DNA from 2 places in the Labrys sp. LIt4 genome. Region 1 is predicted to be linked to the other one. Evidence: riboswitches for the same ligand, from Rfam matches in the RefSeq annotation. Region 1 holds a riboswitch; the other holds the start of a gene.

Evidence for each region. Region 1 has a riboswitch for thiamine pyrophosphate ahead of thiC (phosphomethylpyrimidine synthase ThiC). Riboswitches for the same ligand answer to the same signal wherever they lie in the genome.
Region 2: it holds a riboswitch for thiamine pyrophosphate, as region 1 does, so the genes downstream of both, thiB (thiamine ABC transporter substrate binding subunit) here and thiC (phosphomethylpyrimidine synthase ThiC) in region 1, are expected to answer to the same signal.

Annotation. Positions count from the first base shown of each region.
Region 1 is NZ_JAGIPY010000016.1:10,885-18,338, forward strand. It holds gene J8I29_RS23635 (thiamine phosphate synthase) at 1-406, opposite strand, end outside; gene J8I29_RS23640 (thiazole synthase) at 421-1,194, opposite strand; gene thiS (sulfur carrier protein ThiS) at 1,322-1,519, opposite strand; gene thiO (glycine oxidase ThiO) at 1,516-2,523, opposite strand; gene thiC (phosphomethylpyrimidine synthase ThiC) at 2,507-4,348, opposite strand; TPP riboswitch at 4,449-4,556, opposite strand; gene J8I29_RS23660 (acetyl-CoA hydrolase/transferase C-terminal domain-containing protein) at 4,813-6,156, shown strand; gene J8I29_RS23665 (YbaK/EbsC family protein) at 6,316-6,780, shown strand; gene J8I29_RS23670 (DUF2000 family protein) at 6,793-7,200, opposite strand; gene J8I29_RS23675 (AraC family transcriptional regulator) at 7,203-7,454, shown strand, end outside.
Region 2 is NZ_JAGIPY010000002.1:231,607-239,060, reverse strand. It holds gene J8I29_RS04020 (ATP-binding cassette domain-containing protein) at 1-50, opposite strand, end outside; gene J8I29_RS04015 (ABC transporter permease subunit) at 34-1,590, opposite strand; gene thiB (thiamine ABC transporter substrate binding subunit) at 1,628-2,629, opposite strand; TPP riboswitch at 2,695-2,807, opposite strand; gene J8I29_RS04005 (VWA domain-containing protein) at 2,913-4,127, opposite strand; gene J8I29_RS04000 (DUF5682 family protein) at 4,117-6,405, opposite strand; gene J8I29_RS03995 (AAA family ATPase) at 6,479-7,454, opposite strand, start outside.

The DNA of each region.
Region 1 (7,454 bases):
GCGGGGCGAAGGGCATGACCTTGAGCGTGGTTGGGTAAATCGGGCCCAATGCCACATAATCAGGTTCGCATGCGAGCGCGCGCGCGAGTTCATCATGATCATGGGTGCTGATGCCGAGCTTCATGCCCGCGGCGCGGATCGCGGCGAGATCGGCGGTGTCGAGATCGCCCTGGCCGAGATGGAGGAAATCGGCGCCGGCCGTGATGGCTGCCCGCCAGTAATCGTTGACCACCAAGTCGGCGCCATGAGCGCGGCAGATGGCGAGGGCCGCGCGGATGTCGGGCAGGGCGGTCTCGTCGTCGCGATCCTTGATGCGCAACTGCACGAGCCTGGTGCCTTGCCGCACCAGGCGCTCCACCCAATCAACGCTGTCGACCACGGGGTAGAAGGGATCGAGCCGCCAAATGTGATCGATGACGCTCATGCCAGCACCGCCTTGCCGAGCACCGGCGTTGAGGGAGCCGCCATGTCGCGTGGCGTCATGGGATCGGCGAGAAAGGCGAGGCGCCCGGCCTCGATGGCGAGGGCGAAGGCCCGCGCCATGGCGGCGGGGTCGCCTGCCTTGGCGACGGCGGTATTGAGCAGCACCGCGTCATAGCCGAGTTCCATGGCGTGCGCCGCATGCGAGGGCGTGCCGATGCCGGCATCGACCACCAGGGGAATGCCGGGGAAATGCGCCCGCATGCTGCGCAGCCCATAGACATTGTTGAGGCCGCGCCCCGAACCGATCGGCGCGCCCCAGGGCATCAGGACCCGACAGCCGGCCTCGACGAGGCGTTCGGCGACCACCAGGTCCTCGGTCGTGTAGGGGAAGACGTCGAAGCCTTCGGACACGAGGATGCGGGCAGCCTCCACCAGGCCGAAGATATCGGGCTGCAGGGTGTCGGCCTCGCCGATTACCTCCAGCTTGATCCAGTTGGTGCCGAAGACCTCGCGCGCCATCTGGGCCGTCGTCACAGCCTCCTTCACGCTGTGGCAGCCGGCGGTGTTGGGCAGCACCCTGACGCCGAGTTCGCGGATCAGGCTCCAGAAGCTCTGGCCGCTGCGTTCTCCACCGGATTCGCGCCGCAACGAGACGGTGACGATACCGGCTCCAGACGCCCGCACGGCCTCGGCGAGAATGGCGGGCGAGGGATATTGCGCCGTACCGAGCAGCAGGCGGGCGGTGAAGGGGATATCGTAGAAGGTAAGGATGTCGGTCATGGTTTCATTTCCGGGTCCGCGGACGTCTCGTCCGCTCTTGGAAGCGCGTGTGTGCGGAAAGGAAGGTGCGGGCGCCGCGACATGCATGCATGTCGCTGTGACACCCGCGCACCCGGGATCATCCCCCCTGCCGAGGCGCAAGGATCTCGACCGCATCGCCGTCCTTGAGGGCGGTCCGCTCGCGGTCGACGGCCCTGACGAAGCGGCCATTGAGGGCGGTGGCCACCACGCTGTCGCCGAGTTCGAGCGTTTCGAGCAGGCGGGCCAGGGTGGCAGCCTCGGTTTGCTGGCGCTCGCCATTGATGATGAGGGTCATGCGCAAACTCCTTGCTGGGCTGTCCGCGCCGGGAGAATCCTGTCGGCTGCCTGCTGGGCCAAGGCCGGCGAGAGCAGGAAGCCGTGGCGGAACAGGCCGTTGAGCGAGAGGACGCGCCCTGTAACGGTGAGGCGCGGCAGATTGTCGGGAAAGGCGGGGCGCAGCCCAGCTTCGAGCTCCAGGATCTCGGCCTCTCCGAAGGCCGGATGCAGGCTGAAGGCCGCCGCCATCAGCTCCATGGCCGAGCGCACAGTCGGCGGCCCGTCATGCTCGCTCTCGATCATGGTGGCGCCGATCATGAAGCGATGGTCGGCCCGCGGCACGATATAGAGCGGAAAGCGCGGGTGCAGGAAGCGTACGGGGCGGGAGAGGGTCACGCCACGTGCGTGGACCACGATGGCCTCGCCCCGGACACCGCGCAGATCCGGCAGCTCGGCGCGCGCGGCAAAGCCCCGGCAGTCGATCACGGCATCCGCATCGAGGGCATGCGGTTCGGCCTCGGTGCCGAAGCGGATCGTCACGCCGAGCGCGGCGAGACGCCCGGCCAGCACCTCCAGCGCCCGCCTCGGGTCGAGATGGGCCTCGCGGGGAAAGAACAGGCCCTGCTGGAAGCGGCCGGCGAGGTCCGGCTCGAGCGTGGCGATGCCCGGCCCGTCCACCGGGACATGCGCCTTTGTGCGGCGGGCGAAACGGGCGATCTCGCTGCCGTCGCGGGCCGGCGCGACCACCAGGGTGCCGCGCTGCACGGTTTCGCGCACATGACGCGGCCACCAGGCCAGCGCGAGTTCGCCGCGCCGCTCGACCTCGATCTCGGCGCTTTCGCGTTCGCACCAGGGCGCCAGCATGCCCCCCGCCAGCCAGGAGCAAGCCTGGGCGCCGAGCACCTGGCTCCGCTCCAGGATCTCGACCTCGGCGCCGCGCTCCGCGCATTCCATCGCCGTGACGAGGCCGGCGACGCCGGCCCCCACCACGGTGACGCGCTTGACGTCATTCGGCCGGGACATAGAGGGCCCCGCCCTGTTCGAGAAATTCGCGCGATTTCTCAGCCATGCCCTGCCGGGCGGCTTCTTCCATCGCCCGGACCTCCTCGCGCAGATCCTGGGTGATCTTCATCGAGCAGAATTTCGGCCCGCACATCGAGCAGAAATGCGCGACCTTGTGCACGTCCTTGGGCAGCGTCTCGTCGTGATAGGCGCGCGCGGTATCCGGATCGAGCGAGAGGTTGAACTGGTCCTCCCAGCGGAAGTCGAAGCGGGCTTGCGACAGGGCGTCGTCCCGGATCTTGGCGGCGGGGTGGCCCTTGGCGAGATCGGCGGCATGGGCGGCGATGCGGTAGGTGATCACGCCGGTCTTGACGTCGTCGCGGTTGGGCAGGCCGAGATGCTCCTTGGGCGTGACGTAGCAGAGCATGGCGGTGCCGAACCAGCCGATCATCGCCGCGCCGATTCCGGAGGTGATGTGGTCGTAGCCCGGCGCGACATCCGTGGTCAGCGGCCCGAGCGTGTAGAAGGGCGCTTCGCCGCAGGCGGCAAGCTGCTTGTCCATATTCTGCTTGATCTTGTGCATCGGCACGTGGCCGGGACCCTCGATCATCACCTGGCAGCCCTTGTCCCAGGCGATCCTGGTCAATTCGCCCAGGGTCTCCAGTTCGGCGAACTGGGCCGCGTCGTTGGCATCGGCGATCGAGCCGGGACGCAAGCCGTCGCCGAGCGAGAAGGAGACGTCATAGCGGCGCATGATGTCGCAGATGTCGCCGAAATGCTCATAGAGGAAGCTCTCGCGATGGCCGGCCAGGCACCAGCGCGCCATGATCGAGCCGCCGCGCGAGACAATGCCGGTGACGCGGCTGGCGGTGAGCGGCACATGGGCGAGGCGGACGCCGGCATGGATGGTGAAATAATCGACGCCCTGCTCGGCCTGCTCGATCAGCGTGTCCTTGAACACCTCCCAGTCGAGCTTGAGCGGGTCGCCGTCGACCTTCTCCAGCGCCTGGTAGATTGGCACCGTGCCGATCGGCACCGGCGAATTGCGCAGGATCCAGGAGCGGATGTTGTGGATGTTGCGCCCGGTGGAGAGATCCATCACGGTATCGGCGCCCCAGCGCGTGGCCCAGACCAGTTTCTCCACTTCCTCCGCGGCGCCGGAAGTGACGGCGGAATTGCCGATATTGGCGTTGACCTTCACCAGGAAGTTGCGGCCGATCACCATCGGCTCGAGTTCGAGATGGTTGATATTGGCGGGCAGGATGGCGCGCCCCAGGGCGATCTCGTCGCGCACGAATTCCGGCGTAACGAATTCAGGAATGGCCGCGCCGAAGTCCTCGCCGTCCGCACGGCGCTCGGCTGCGCCGTCAAGGGCTTTCTCGCGGGCGAGGTTCTCACGGAAGGCGGCATAGACCATCTCCTCGGTGACGATGCCGGCCCTGGCGAATTCATACTGGGTGACCCGCTGGCCGTCGGCGCCGCGGCGCAGCTTGCGTGTCGCCGGGCAGGGGGCCACCAGCCTGTCGGCGGAGACATTGCCATTGTCCTCGGGCCTGACGGCCCGGCCCTCGATCGCGCCGAATCCGCGGGCGGCGATCCAGTCTTCGCGCAGGGTCGGCAGGCCCTGCTTCAAATCTATGCTGGCATTGTCCTCGGTATAGGGGCCGGAGGGGTCGTAGACGCGGATGGGGGCGAGCGAAGCATCGCTCAGCGCGATCTCGCGGAAGGGCACCCGCATCCGGGGATGCGAAGCGGGAGCCGCATAGACTTTGCGGGAGCCGGCGATCGGCCCCGTGGTCACGCTTTGCGGCGCCGCGATCTTGTTCTTGGGATTTTGGATGTTCATGGATCTCCTCCTCGTTGCGAGTCATGGAGATCCGGGGCGACGATTGTCTGGGCCGAACCGGCGTCTCAGCCGGCTCCGGGACTTTAGCCAAATAGAATGGCAGAAGCCCTGTTCCCGTCCCTTCGCCGGCATGACCCGGATCAGGTTCGAAGGGTTCGGCTCTCGGCCATCTCAGCCCCGCTCGCGCAGGACACCCCTCGGAACGGGTTCAAGGTTAGACCTGGAATCGGGCTGCGTCCAGAGGGAAGGATTGTCGCATTATGTTGGAAGATCGAAAGGCTGCCTTTTCGGCGATCGTCACGTCGGCGCGCCGGTGTCGCCGGCATCGAAGTCGTCCATCGTGGATGCGCCGAGTTTCCTGAAACCCATTTCCGACCGTCCCCTTTGGTTGACAGGGCCCCGGCCGTCGGGGAAGCTGCCGCAAAAGGCGCCTGAGCGCCGGCACGATTGGGGGAGGAAGCGCCATGACCATCGGCCTTCGGGGCAAGCAGGCGACGAAGATCACGGCCGCCGAAGCGGCGGCGCTGGTCAAATCGGGCATGTGGCTCGACTATGGCTTCGGCCTGACTCAGCCCGATGCGTTCGAGGTCGCCCTTGCCGCCCGGCGCGATGAGCTCCATGACGTCAAGATCCGCCACTGCCTCACCATGCGCCCGCGCGCCACGCAGGAATGCGACCCCAATGGCGAGCATTTCGGCTGGTTCAACTGGCATTTCTCCGGCTATGACCGCAAGCAGCACGATGCCGGGCGCTGCAATTACATCCCGTTCAATTTCGGCGAGGCGCCTGACTTCTACCGCCGTTTCATCGATCCCGTCGATGTCGCGGTGATCAAGACCGCGCCGATGGATGCCGAGGGCTATTTCAACTTCGGCGGCGGTGCCACCTATGTCGAGGCCATTCTCGAGCGGGCGCGCACGGTGATCGTCGAAGTCAACGAAGACCTGCCCTATGTCTATGGCGAGGGCAACGCCATCCATGTCAGTTCGGTCGACCATATCATCGATGGCGACGGCCAGAAGACGCCCGAGATCGGCAATCCCGAGCCGAGCGAGATCGACCGGGCGGTTGCCGCGCGCATCGTCGAGGAGATCGACGACGGCGCCTGCCTGCAGATCGGCATCGGCGGCATGCCCAATGCCGTCTGCACCATCCTCAAGGACAGCGGCATCCGTGATCTCGGCATCCATACCGAGATGATGACGGACGGCATCGTCTCGCTCTACGATGCGGGCCTGGTGACCGGCGCGCGCAAGACGATCGACCAGGGCTGCGCCGCCTTCACCTTCGCGGCCGGTTCACGCCGTCAATATGAGGCGATCAACCGCAACCCGCATTTCAAGTCCTATCCGGTCGATTACACCAATCTGCCGCACAACATCGCCAAGAACGACAACGTCGTATCGATCAACAACACCACGCAGATGGACCTGCAGGGCCAGGCGGCTTCCGAGAGCGACGGCCATCGCCATATCAGCGGCACCGGCGGCCAGCTGCAGTTCGTGCGCGGCGCCTACGCCTCCAAGGGCGGCAAATCCTTCCTATGCATGTCCTCGACCTTCGACAAGCGCGGCGATCGCCGCAGCCGGATCGTGCTCAATCTCACGCCGGGCAATGTGGTGACCACACCGCGCACGGACGTGATGTATGTCGTTACGGAATATGGCATAGCCAACCTCAAGGGACGTTCGGTGGCCGAGCGCGCCAAGGCGCTGATCGGCCTCGCTCATCCCGACTTCCGGGAGGGCCTGGAACGCGAGGCCCGCGAGAACGGCCTGATCCCGCGCTTCTGCTACGGCATGGTGTGAGTGGTTTTCGGGTGCGCGGGCATCTTGCCCGCTCCTGGAAACGCTCGCTCGCGGAGAGGAAGAGGCGGGCGAGAGGTCCGCGCACCCGGGAAAGAGGCCTCGCTTGGCACTCTTCCTCGCCTGCCCTAACTTGCCCAGCTTCCGAATGAGGACGTTTTCATGACGCAAGCCATTGACCGGGTCCGGCAGGCCCTGCTGCAGGCCGGGCATCCCGACACTATCGCCATGTTCGCCGAGGGCACCCATACCGCGGCCGAGGCTGCCGCTTCGGTGGGGTGCAGCATCGCCCAGATCGCCAAATCCATCATCTTCCGCTCCGGCGAGACGCCGATCCTGGTGGTCGCCTCCGGCGTCAACCGCATCGACCGCGCCAAGGTCGGCGTTGCCCTCGGGCGCAAGGTCGAGCGGGCTGACCCGGCCTGGGTCGAGGCCACCACCGGCTTTGCCGTGGGCGGCGTGGCGCCGGTCGGCCATCTGGCGCCGGCCCTCATCCTGATCGACGAGGATCTGCTGGCCCTCGATCCCGTCTGGGCCGCGGCCGGGTCACCCAGTCATGCCTTCCGCACCACCCCTGCCGATCTCGTGCGGGTGATCGGCGGTTCGGTGGCCAATGTGAAGGCTTGAGCATTTCCGGTCTCACGGGTGCATTTTCGCGCCCTTGACGATCTTGTCGACGACCTTCTTGTCGGCCCGCAGCGCGATGCCCACCACCTTGGCATCATCGACGGCGAAATCGGCGAAGACGGCGCGATTGGCGGCATCGTGACCCGACCGGAACATCTCTTCGATATAGAGCGAGGTCCTGACGTTCCGATCGAGAGAGCGGCGATGGATCGCGCTCATCGTTTCCGCGTCCGCCGCCAGCATGATCGCCGGCTGCACCGACAGGGCATTGTAGAAACGCCCGGCCCGGTCGCGATAGGGTTCGCCGATCATGTCGGGTGCCTGGGCGACGATGCCGCTGGTGAGGAAGGCGGTGACGTTGAGCGCCTGCCAGGACGCAAGATCGTCTCGCAACACGATGGCAAACTTGGTATCGAACATGAATGACGACCTTCGAGTCAGAGTCTTCGAGTGGGACTAGCCCAGCCATAGGACGCCAGGCCTTCCAGGGTCTTGAACGTTCGTGCGCCGACAGCATTCGTACTGCACCGCCGCTGCCCGGCATCGAACGCATGGAAGCCTGGTTCCAAGGCAATGCCTTCGAACTGCATCGCCACGATACCTATGCTGTCGGCGTCACCCTGGAAGGTGTCCAGAGCTTCCATTACCGCGGCGTCGCGCGTGCCAGCCTGCCA
Region 2 (7,454 bases), on a different contig from region 1:
CGCCCCGTCCAATCGTCGATGGTGACGGTGAGATCATCCACGATGAGCATGCCGGCCTCCTAACCGCCCAGCCAGCAGGAACAGGACCAGCACCAGCCCGGCGAGCAGCGCGGCGATGCCGTCCGCCTCGGCGACACGATAGGAGCCGAGCTTGGCATAGAGCAAGGCCGGCAGTGTCACCAGGCTCTGCGAGCCGAACAGGGCCACCACGCCGAGATCGCCGAGCGAAAGTGCCATGGCGAGGGCGAAACCCGCCGTCGCCGAGGGGGCCAGCAAGGGCCATTCGACCAGACGCAGCCGCGCCCAGCCAGTCAGGCCGAGATTGTCGGCAAGCCGGCCATAGCGTTCCTGCGCCAGCGCCATGGGCGGATCGACGAGCCGGTGCACGAAAGGCAGCGCCATCATCGCGTTGACCAGGATGAGGGCGGGCATGGCGACGAAATCGGTTATCCCCAAGGCCCGGGCGATCACGTAAAGACCGGCGGCGAAGGCGAGTGGCGGAGCGGCTAGCGTGAGCAGGGGCGCTGCAGCCATCAGCCGGGCTAGCCGCGGCCAGCCCTGCCCTGCCAACGACAGGCGCGAGCGCGACAGCAGGAGGGCAGCCGCCAGCGACAGCAAGGCGGCCGCCAATGCCACCACCAGGCTGGTCGCAAGAGCCCTGGGCACCTGCGGGTCGACCCCGGCCAGCAACGAGCGGCCGGCATGGATGACGGCCAGCAAGGGAGGCAGCAGCAGAAGCAGGGCCAGGCCGATGACCAGTGCATCGGCCACCCGCAGCCAGCCAGCCTCCCCATCGGGCCGCTCCAGTCTGCGTCCGACGCTCGCCGCTTCCGGCGGCCGCACCAGCAGCGGCGCGGCAAGCGTCACCAGCAGCGCCATCGCGGCGATCTGCAGCAAGGCCAGCACCGCGGCCCTGGCAAAATCGGCATCGGAATGGATGGCCTGGTAGATCGCGACCTCGAACGTGGCACTGCCGGGGCCGCCTCCGAGCGTGAGGGGAATGGCGAAGGACGTGGCGCAGGCGATGAAGATCAGGAGCGCCAGCGCCGGCAGGTCCCGCTTCAGCACCGGCCAGTCGATGCGGCGAAAGATGGCGGCAGGCGACATGCCGAGCGAGGCCGCCAGCCGCCAATGCTCTCCCGGCACGGCTTCCAGCGCCGCGAGGAATATCCGGCTCGCAAAGGCGCCATTGAAGAAGACGTGCACCAGCAGGATGCCGGCGAGCCCGTAGAGCGAGATGGCCGGCAGGCCGATGGCGCCCAGCACGGCATTGGCAATGCCGGCCCGGCCATAGATGCCGGCAAAGGCGAACACGGCGACGATCGAGGGCAGCGCGGCCGCGACCCCGAATAGGGCCAGCAGCAGCCGGCGCCCCGGAAATTGCCGACGCGCCAGCGCCAGGGCGACCAGCGCCCCGAACGAAAGCGAGAGCAAGGTGGAGAGCAGCGCCTGATAGACGGTGAAACCGGCGATCGCGACGAGATAGCCGACATTGCCCTGCCAGGCATCGCCGCCAGCCGAGAGGAACAGGCTGGCGAGCGCGACAAGCACGAGCGCGGCAAGGCCGCCGAGGAGAATCAGGCCGGGCATCGAGGACGAGGCAGCAAGCGCCTTTTCACATCCATCCTCACTTCGCCAAGGCGGCCAGCCACTCGTCGATCCAGGCCTTGCGGTTCTCGGCGAGCTTGGCCGGATCGGCCATCAGGGCCTTGGCTGGAACGGCAACGGCCTTGAAGCTTTCCGGCAGGCCGGCGGCCGGCGTCCTCGCCGGATACATCCAATTGGTCTCGGGCAGGACGGCCTGGGCCTCGTCGGAAAGCAGGAAGGCGAGGAACTGGCGTCCGAGTTCCTGCTGCTTGGAACTCGCGATCAAACCGGCGACCTCGACCTGGGTCTGGTGCCCCTCAGGGAACATCGCGGCCTTGTAGTTGGTCTTCTTCTCGGCGCCGATGTGATAGGCGGGCGAGGTCGAATAGGAGAGCACCATGTCGGCCTCCCCCTTCAGGAAGAGGCCATAGGCTTCCGACCAGCCCGAGGTGACCGTGACGATGCGGGGCTTCAGCGATTTCCAGGCATCGGGGGCCTTATCGCCGTAGACGGCCTTGATCCAGGCGAGCAGGCCGAGGCCGGGCGTCGAGGTACGCGGATCCTCGATCACCAGCTTGGGGCCGTTCTTGTCGTCGACAAGGTCCTTCAGGCTGGCCGGCGGGGTCTTGAGCTTGTCGCTGTCATAGACGAAGGCGAAATAGCCCCAGTCATAGGGAATGAAGGTCTTGTTGGTCCAAGGCTCGGGCAAGGAGAGCTTCTCGGCTGCCACGCCATGCGGCGCGAACAGCCCGGACTTTTCCGCCTCACCCATCAGGTTGTCATCGAGCCCGACGACGACGTCGGCCTTGGTCGAGGCCCCTTCGAGTTTCAGCTTGGCGAAGAGAGCGCCGCCGTCATCGGCGGTTACATAGGCCAGCCTGCAGCTGCACTTGGCCTCGAAGGCAGTCTGCAGCGGTTTTCCGGGACCATATTCGCCGGAGAAGCTCTCATAGGTGTAGACGGTAAGCACCGGCTTGTCCTGCGCCGAGGCCGTGGTGGCGACGGTGGCCAGTGCGAGAGCGGCGAGCAGTTTCCTCAGCATAGCGTCCTCCATGTCGAAAACGGTTCGATACGGACGACGGCGGCGAAGAACATCGAGGTGAAGCCGGACGCTTCGAAGCTCATCCCTCCGCCGGCACGACCCGGATCAGGTTCGATGGGTTAGAGGCAGCTTACGGCCACCGTCTTCTCAGCCCTCGCGGGCACCCCATGAGACGATTCCCGTGTTAGCGCTTTCCCGGAGCAAGGGAAAGTCCGTTTTGCGGAGGCCGGCCGTTCCCAGACAAGGCACGCTGGAGATGCGCCGATGCGACCGAGCCGCCCGCTCAGGCTCGAACCGTGGCGATGTCCCGCCCGGCTGCCCATTCCTGCAGGTCGGAGCGCTTGAGCGCATGCGCCATCATGTCCGGGAACTGATCGGGCGTGCATGCGAAGACCGGGCAGCCGAGCGACGCGAATTTCTGGGCATGATTGGCATCGAAGCCCGGACGTCCATCGTCGGACAAGGCGAGCAGCACGACGAGATTGACGCCGCTGGCCACCAGCGCCGCCGCCCGCCCGAGCATCTCTGCGGCATTGCCCCCTTCATAGAGATCGGTAATCAGGACGAGATGGGTCTTGGCCGGCTGGGAGACGAGGCCCTGGCAATAGGCCAGCGCCGCGTTGATGTCCGTACCCCCGCCGAGTTGCACGCCGAACAGCACCTCGACGGGGTCGGCGAGGTCCTCCGACAGATCGATGATCTGGGTATCGAAACAGACGAGCTTGGTCTCGATCACCGGCAGCGAAGCCATCACCGCCGCGAAGATCGAGGAGTAGACGACGGACGTCGCCATCGAGCCCGACTGGTCCACGCAAAGGATGACCTGATCGAGTTCGGCCTTCGTCCTTGTCTGCCGGGCATGGCCCACCAGCCGTTCGGGCACCACGGTCCTGTACTGTTCCTGCCAATGACGCAGATTGGCCGTGATGGTGCGCGGCCAGTCGATATCGTTGTAGCGCGGCCGGCTCGTCCGCTTGCCGCGCGTGACGGCGCCGCGGATGGTCTCGGCCGTGGCATGGGCGAGGCGCTTCATCAACTCATCGACCACCTTCTTCACCACCATGCGGGCAGTGTCCCTGGTCTTGTCCGGCATGGCCGAGCGCAAGCTGATGAGATCGGCGACCAGATGGACATCCGCCTCGAGCGTGGCGAGAAATTCCGGCTCCAGCATCATCGCCTTGAGATTGAGGCGCTCGAAGGCATCGCGCTGGATCACCTGCACCACGGAGGTGGGAAAGAACTCGCGGATATCGCCGAGCCAGCGCGCCACCCGCGGGGCCGAACCGCCCAGTCCCCCGCGCCGGCCGGGCGCGCCCTTGCCGCCCTCGTCACGGCCATAGAGGGCCGAAAGCGCGCGATCCATGCGGACATCGTCGGGCGACAGATCGGCATCGTCGTCCCCGCCCAAAGCCAGGCGCCAGCGCCGGCGCCGTTCGCCAGGGGAACCTACGGCACCGGCCGCTTCTCCCTCGATGTCGTCGTCCCTCTCATCGGACATGGGTGTCGAGCCCCAGAATTGAGGTGAGCAGCGGCAGGGCTGCAGCAAAGCCCGGGGCGGAAAGATCGTCCCCCGACCGTTTCGGCGCTATATGCCGTCCCGAAGTTGCCCTCGCCACCTCCGCCATCAAGCGCCGGCGCTCGCTGACGCCGAACCCCGAAAAGGCCCGGCGCAGCATCGGCAGCACTTCGGTGAAATCCGTCGATTCTTGCTGAGTGAGCCAATCGTCCACCAGCGCGAACAAGGCCGGATCCTGCAGGATGACCTCGGCGCTGTTGCCGAGAAAGCCCTCCAGCCATTGCCCCGCCGCCTTGGGCGCGTTGCCCGGCGACAACGCTCGCGCGAAGCCGGTCGCGGCCTCGTCTTCTCCCAGAGCGGAGCGATCATAAAGCCGCCTCAGGCCGAGCCCGGCGATGAGCGGCGTGACGGACGCATCGTCACCGAGATCACGCAGGCGCTGCAGCCATTCCCGGCTGAGATGGGTATCGTCCAGAAGATTGAGGGCATCGTCGAACTCCACCATCGCCTTGCGCATGGCCGCCGCCGCGTCGTCATCGAGATTGGCGGCTGCCAGGCCCAGGCCGGCATTGACCTCGACGGCCATCGCCTTTGCAAGCGAAGCAAGCGCCTCAGTCGGCATCTTGCGGGCCGTACCATAGCGCAGCACGGAGACCAGGGGTGGCACAGCCTGCATCAGGCTGACCACATCGGCCGCGTCCACTGCCGCCGCCTGCAACAGGCCGATGCACTGCTCGGCCGCCTGAGGCAGATCCGACATCAGGCAGAGCCGCACCAGATCGGCCAGCACCCTGACATCCTTCGTAGCCGAGGCTCGCGCTACGGCCGCCCCGCTGGCCGCCTGCTCGATGGTCACGCCGTGGATCAACGCCTCGGCAAGCTTCACCGACAGTTCCGGGGTCCAGGCCAGCACCCAGATTTCGCGGAAGGTGCCGCGCCCGCCGCCACTGCCGCTCAGCCGTCCCCAGCCGACGCCGATAAGATCGAGGCGATGCAGCAGGGTCGACTTGGCGAGACCGGCCTCGCTGCGCAGATCGAGTGACACCTCCTGCGCCACCGCCTCGGGTTTCAGTCGAAGCCGTTTCTGCCAGAGAGCGAGATCTGCGGCGAGCGGCATTTGCGGCACGTCCTCGTCGAGTTCACCGACGGCCTCGCCGATGATCAGGCGCCTTTCGACGACACGGAAGGGTGTTTCGTCGCCGTGGCAAAGCGCCGCCAGCGTGGCGTCGCGCATTTCCGCAAGGCCGGGCGCGGCGAGATCGCGCATCGCCGCAAGCCCCGTGGCAAGGCGCGACGCCTCGATCACCGAGGCGGTTGAAGCGCTATGTCCCTCCTCACGCAACAGTGTGGCCACGCGTGTCTGCCAGGTGGAGGCGAACACATCCGGCTGCATGCTGTCTGCCCGGTCCTCATAAAGCCGCCACAGATGGGCATACCATCCCGGCGAAGACACGCCGGCGCCATAACCCGAGGCAGCGGCAAGACGGGTCTCCGTCCAGGGGATCCAGGTGACCTCGACCTTCGCCTTCGGCAGATCCTTCAGCAGAGCCTTGTCGTCGGCGATCGCGACCTTACGGGCCAAGGCCGGCACATGCCAGGCGCCACAGACCACCGCGACGGGGCCTGTGGTCTCCTTGAGAGCGTCACGGATACGAAGGCGCATGTGAGCTTCGCGCCGGGCTTCGCGCAAAGCCGCCGGCGAGCGCGCCGGATCCTCGGGAAAGCTGGCGCGCAGCTCCGTCATGGCATCCGCGATGACGGCGAAGACCTCACTGGCCGCCCCACGGCTTTCGACCAGCGCATTCCAGAAGGCCTCGCCATCGGCATGGCCCGAAATCTCTGCCAGGCGGTCGAGCGGGTCGCCCTGAAGCAGGCTTTCCTCGATTGCTGCCGCTCCCTCATCGGCTGCTTCTTCCGGCGTCTCCGGCTGCATGCGCGCGGCCAGGGAAGCGCCGATCGGCAGGTCGATGAAACGCACCGGCCGATCATGCCGCGCAGCCCAGCGCATGGTCTGCCATTCCGGCGAGAAGGAGGCGAAGGGAAAGAAGCTCGACTGGGCCGGATCCTCGGCCGCATAGGCAAGCAGGGCCACGGGTGGTTTCATGCCGGCGAGGCCGGCGTAGACAATGAGACCATCCGCCTCCGGCGGCCCTTCGATCAGCACGATGGCAGGCTGCAAGGCGTCGAGCGCCATGACCAGGCTGGCGGCCGAACCCGGGCCGTGATGGCGAATACCGAAGAGATGGACGCGCTCGTCCATGGCCGGACCTCCACAGCGTTTTCCAGAAGAATCGATGGACTTTCCGATCGAGAAAACGCGTCAAAACAATAAGTTAGAGCACGTCTCGGATGGCGACGTAGAGATCCGACCAGCCTTCCCGCGTGCGCACGACATTTTCGAGATATTCCTGCAGCGCGACGGTATCCTGCACCGGGTCCTTCACCACGGCGCCGACGATGTTGGCGGCCATGGCGTTGGCGTCGATGGTTCCATTGCCGAAATGACCGGCTTCGGCCCAGGCGCTGACTCCCACCGAAATCGCTTCCGCCGTCGACAGAGAGCCGGTCACCGTCTTCAGTTTCATCTTGCCGTTCAGAGTCTGGCCGTCGCGCAATTCGCGGAAGAGCGTGACGATACGGGCGATTTCCTTGTCGGCCGGCGCAATCGGCGGCAGTGCGAGGCTGGTTCCGATGTCGCGCACGCGCTTGACCACGATTCCCGCTTCCTCGTCGAGCGAAGCCGGCAAAGGCAGCACCACCACGTTGAAGCGCCGCTTGAGGGCGGATGACAATTCGTTGACGCCCTTGTCGCGATTATTGGCGGTCGCGATGACGTTGAAGCCGCGCTGCGCATCGACGGCCGTGTCGAGTTCCGGGATCGGCAGGGTCTTCTCGGACAGCACGGTGATCAACGTGTCCTGGACATCGGAACCCATGCGGGTGAGTTCCTCCAGCCGCACGATGGTACCCTCCTCCATGGCGCGCATCAGCGGAGTCGGCACCAGTGCGTCCCGGGATGGCCCTTTGGCCAGGAGCTGGGCATAATTCCAGCCATAGCGGATCTGGTTCTCGTCCGTGCCGGCAGTGCACTGGATCAGGCGTTTCGACGAGCCGGAGATCGCTGCGGCAAGATGTTCGGATACCCAGGATTTGGCTGTACCGGGCACACCGAGCAGCAGCAGAGCCCGGTCGGTAGCCAATGTGGCAACGGCTGTTTCGATCAGCCGGCGATTGCCGACATATTTGGGCTGGATCGGCGTGCCGTCCGCGGCGCTACCGCCGAGCAGATAGGTCACGACGGCCTGCGGG